Regions from separate parts of the Vitreimonas silvestris genome, predicted to be linked through region 1. Evidence: predicted binding sites of a transcription regulator. Region 1 holds the regulator's gene; the other holds the start of a gene.
What was found. The regulator HrcA, encoded in region 1, represses chaperone genes, less so after heat shock. The targets are predictions, from matches to a motif close to GTTAGCANTCNNCNNNGNNGANTGCTAAC.
Positions count from the first base shown of each region.

Region 2: the regulator HrcA is predicted to act here: its motif matches at 975-1,003, upstream of groES (co-chaperone GroES).

Region 1 covers NZ_CP047045.1:3,722,178-3,724,571, reverse strand. Annotated here, with positions in the region: gene DSM104635_RS19065 (PPC domain-containing protein) at 1-364, opposite strand, end outside; gene grpE (nucleotide exchange factor GrpE) at 546-1,091, opposite strand; gene hrcA (heat-inducible transcriptional repressor HrcA) at 1,088-2,179, opposite strand; gene rph (ribonuclease PH) at 2,274-2,394, shown strand, end outside.
Region 2 covers NZ_CP047045.1:1,138,264-1,140,657, forward strand. Annotated here, with positions in the region: gene groL (chaperonin GroEL) at 1-489, opposite strand, end outside; gene groES (co-chaperone GroES) at 610-927, opposite strand; gene DSM104635_RS05485 (hypothetical protein) at 1,104-1,286, shown strand; gene DSM104635_RS19860 (hypothetical protein) at 1,342-2,394, opposite strand, start outside.

The DNA.
Region 1 (2,394 bases):
CTTCGACGAACACGTCGCCGCTTTCCGACGGCGACCATTGCAGCGCGGCGTTCAGCGTGCCGTTGGCGTCGTCGTTGAAGGCGAGCTGGTTGCCCTCCGCGTCGTAGATGCCGATCATCGGATCGACGGCGGCGCCTTCAGCGTCCGGCACGCCATCCAAAGCGAAGCTGTAGCGTTGGCCTTGTTCGACGCGGAGCCGGTACCAATCCTTGTCGCCGGCAGGGGAGAGTTCGCCACTGGCGGCGCCGTCCAGCCGCGCTGTTGTGCTCGCGTCACCGGCGGGATCGGACTGCTGCGCCGAGGCCGAAGCCGTGAACATCAAAAGCGCAGCCGTGGCCGCGCCGAAAAACAGCTTCCCCCGCATCGTCGTCTCCTCGATTCCCGCCTTCTAGCGAGCGCACTTGAACCACGGCGAATGCCGCTCGTCGCCATGGTTAACGATCATTCATGTTCCGCGCAAAGCCGGATTCGGGCCGAAACACGGCTTTCCGACGCGCAAATGCAGACCCTCGCGAGGCCGGCGCATAGCTGCTTGTGGAGAACGGTCAGACCGTGATGTCGACGTTCGGCGCGCCACCAGCGGGGCCGGCCGAAACCAGCACCATCGCTGCGCGCACTGTGCGATCGCCCAGCACATAGCCGGGTTGCATCACTTCAAGCACCGTCCCGGCAGGTGTGTCGCCCGGCGCCTGCGCCACGGCTTGGTGGATGTTCGGATTGAAGGCGTCGCCCTTGGCGCCAACGCGCCTCAGCCCGTGTCGCGCGAACGCCTCCAGCAGCGCTTTCTCCGTGAGCTCGACGCCGGTCAGCAGATTGCGGAAGCCTTCGTCGACATCGTCGCGCGGCGCCGCGGCAAGCGCGCGAGACAATGAATCGGCCACCGGCAACAGGTCCGCGGCGAAGCGGTCGATCGCGTAGGTACGCGCATCCTGCACCGTGCGGTCGGCGCGGCGGCGGGTGTTCTCGACCTCCGCCAGCGCGCGCAACATTTCGTCACGCGCCTTTGCCAGTTCCGCTTCGAGCGCGGCTGTGGGGGAGGCAGCGTCCGTCTCCGGCGCGTCATCGACCGTGGCGTTGCTTTCGTCCGTCATTCCCGTCCTCGTTCCTTGCCGCGTCCGTCGAGCACCCGGCCGACAACGCGTGCTGTATAATCCACCACGGGTATGACCCGGGCATAGTTCAGTCTGGTCGGGCCGATCACGCCCAGGGCGCCCACGACTCGCCGTTCGGCGTTCATATAGGGCGCGACGATCAAACTCGACCCCGACAGGGAAAATAGCGAGTTTTCCGAGCCGATGAAGACACGCACGGCGTCGCTGGCCTTGGCCAGATCGAGCACCTGTATGAGTTCCCGGGTCTTTTCCAGGTCGTCGAACAGGCGGCGCGCCCGCTCAAGGTCGGCGACGGCCTGCTGATCTTGGAGCAGGTTGCCGCGCCCGCGCACGATGAGCGAGCGCCCGAGCGTCGGATCCTCGCCAGACCATTCGACCAAGCCGCTTTCCACCAGCTTCGCGGCGGCTTGATCGAGCGCTGCGCGATCGCGCGTCAGCGCGTCCGAGGCTTCGGCGCGCGCTTCGGCCAGTGTGCGGCCTTTGAAGCGGGCGTTGAGATAATTGGCGGCTTCGGCCAACGCGCCCGATGGCATGTCCGCCGGTGTGTTGATGACGCGGTTTTCGACCTGGTTGTCTTCAAACACGAGGACCAACAGAGCTTGCCCAGGCCCGATCGAGACGATCTCGGCGTGACGCACCGGCGCATCGCGCTCCGGCGTGACGACCAGTCCCGCGCCACCGGCGAGACCAGAAAGCAGTTCGGACGCAGCGCCCATCACGTCTTGCGGGTTGGCGCCGGCATTGCCGATGCGCGCATCGATCTCGCGCTTTTCGTCCTCGGGCAGATCGCCGAGCTGCAGCAAGCTATCGACGAAGAAGCGCAAACCCTGCTGCGTCGGCCGACGTCCGGCCATCGCGTGCGGCGCTTCCAGCAGCCCCAGGCCAACCAGATCAGCCATCGTGTTGCGGATCGACGCTGGCGAAAGCCCGACGCCGCCCAGGCGCGATAATGTCCGCGACCCAACCGGCTCGCCCGTCGTCAGGTACGACTCCACGATCTCGCGGAAAATCTCGCGCGCCCGTGCGTCGAGCGTCGAGAGATCGGAGGAGGAGGGTGGCAGCGCCATGGCGTCCCCTAGGTAGCGCCGCTTGCTCGCTACGCAAGCGTGGCTGGACGCGGCGCGCTGCTTCGGTCATGCAGCCCGGAATTAAGGAGACCACATGCGCCCATCAGGCCGCGCCCCAGATCAATTGCGCGAGATTGCGCTCGAAGTTGCCGTTTCGCGTTACGCCGAAGGCTCGTGCTTGGCGAAGTTCGGTCAGACCCATGTGCTCTGCACGG
Region 2 (2,394 bases), 1.3 Mb from region 1:
GGAGAGGAACTTGCCGATGTCGGTGTCGCCGTTGGCGGCGATGGCGCCGACCTGGGCGATCTCTTCCGGGCCAGTGACTTTCTTGGCGCGCTTCTTCAGGTCTTCGACGATCGCGGTCACGGCCTTGTCGACGCCGCGGCGCAGATCCATCGGATTGCGGCCGGAGGAGACGGCCTTCATGCCTTCGCGCACGATGGCTTGAGCCAGCACGGTGGCGGTGGTGGTGCCGTCGCCGGCTTCGTCGTTGGTCTTCGAAGCGACTTCACGAATGAGCTGGGCGCCCATGTTCATGAACTTGTCTTCGAGCTCGATTTCCTTGGCGACGGTGACGCCGTCCTTGGTGGTGCGCGGCGCGCCGAACGACTTTTCGATCACGACGTTGCGGCCCTTCGGACCGAGCGTGACTTTTACGGCGTTGGCGAGAATGTCGACGCCGGCGAGCATACGCTCGCGCGCATCGGCGCCGAAATTGACGACTTTAGCAGCCATTGTGTTTGTACCTCTGTGTTTGAATTCGACTGTTGCGCCGACGGCAGTCGGCAATAGGCAGTCGGCAGTCGAAGCGCCGGCAGTTCACGACTGCCGATTGCCGACTGCCGATTGCCACGCTTAGGCGGCTTCCTTCTTCGCCTTCTTCTGTTCGATGACGCCCATGATGTCGGACTCCTTCATGATGAGGAGCTCCTCGCCGTCGATCTTCACTTCCGTGCCCGACCATTTGCCGAACAGGATTTTGTCGCCGACCTTCACATCGAGTTCGATGCGCTCGCCGTCTTCATCGCGGGCGCCCGGGCCGACGGCGATGACTTCGCCTTCTTGCGGCTTTTCTTGAGCCGTGTCGGGGATGATGATCCCGCCCTTGGTCTTCTCTTCTTCTTTCACGCGCTTGACGACAACGCGGTCGTGCAGGGGACGAAAGCTCGCCACTGGTGATACTCCCTTGGTTTGAAAGGCCTTTTAGCTTTTCACCGAGGGCTGGCACTCAGCCCGCTCGGTTGCTAACGGGCGTGAGATAGGGGGTGGAGGGGGCGAGGTCAACACCCTGCAAGCGCAGGGCTTTCCTGCGCCGGGAGCCGAAAGCAGCTCGGCGCGTTCGATACCGCATGAACCGCCCAGGCCAACACGATCCCGAGCCCGATCGGCCCGACCTGCCGCCGCAGCCGCCGACCGAAAGTCCGGACCAGCCCATCGATGAACCGCCGCTTCCACCAGGCCCGCCGCCGCCGATCACTGCGCAAGCGGTCTACGGGCTGGCGCGGGCGCGCCGCGTTAGGCTGATCCACTAACGAAGACGGGGCCGCGATTGCTCGCGGCCCCATCTCCCGTCTCTCTCAGGCGCGCTCAGTAGTAATCGTCGTCATAGAGCAGCGCATCGAGGATGATGCCGCTCGCGATGGCGATCAGCAGGATGTCGCCGTCAGCGTAGACATAGCGGCAGCCATACGGCGCCGGCGGCAGCCGGTAATAGAGATCCCACGGCACCGGCTCCCAATAGAGCCACGCCGGGATCAGGTAGCCGACCGACCAGCGGCGATACGGACGTTGCCAGCCGTCATAGGCCCACCAGTAGTAATTGCGGCCGTAGTAGCCGCGCACGATCGATGCGTAGCCGCGATCGAAATAATAGCCGTGCCGAACGTGACGCCAGTCGTTGTAGCGCGGGCGATCGAAGTCGCGGTGCGAGTTGCGGTAGCGGCTATAGCGGTTGTCATGCCGACCGCGGTCCCATTCCTGGCGATGATTGTCATCGTCGCGCCAATCACGCCGGCCATCGCGGCCCCAATCACGTCCGCCGCCGCGCCGGCTGCGTTCGTTGCTGGCCTGATCGCGACCGCCACGGTTGCGATCCCAATCGCCGCCCCGGTTGTCGCGGCCATCGCCACGGCGGGCGTTGTCGTCACCGCGATTGTCGCGGCCATCACGGCCGTTCCATTCGCCACGGCGATCGTTGTCACCGCCACGGCCGGCGTTGTCGCCACCGCGTCCATCGCGGCCGGTCCACTCACGTTGGCCGTTGTCGCCGCGTGTACGATCACCGCGACCGTCATTGCCGCCGCGTCCGGCCCCGTCGCGCTGGCCGTTGTCGCCGCGCGTGCGATCGCCACGGCCGTCATTGCCGCCGCCTCGTCCGTCGCGGCCGGTCCATTCGCGCTGGCCGTTGTCACCGCGGATGCGATCGCCGGCGCGTTGGCCTTGATCGCCTCCGCCGCGCCGCGCCCATTCGCCTTGGCCGTTTAGATCGCGGCGAGCGCGATCGCCTTGGCTGCGATCACCCTGTTCGCGGTCCTCACCGCGCGCACCCTGGGCGCGGTCTTCACCGCCGCGACGAGCGCGGTCGCCTTGCTGGTCTTGACCGCCATTACGCTGCACCCGTTGGCGTTGGCCGTCATCGCC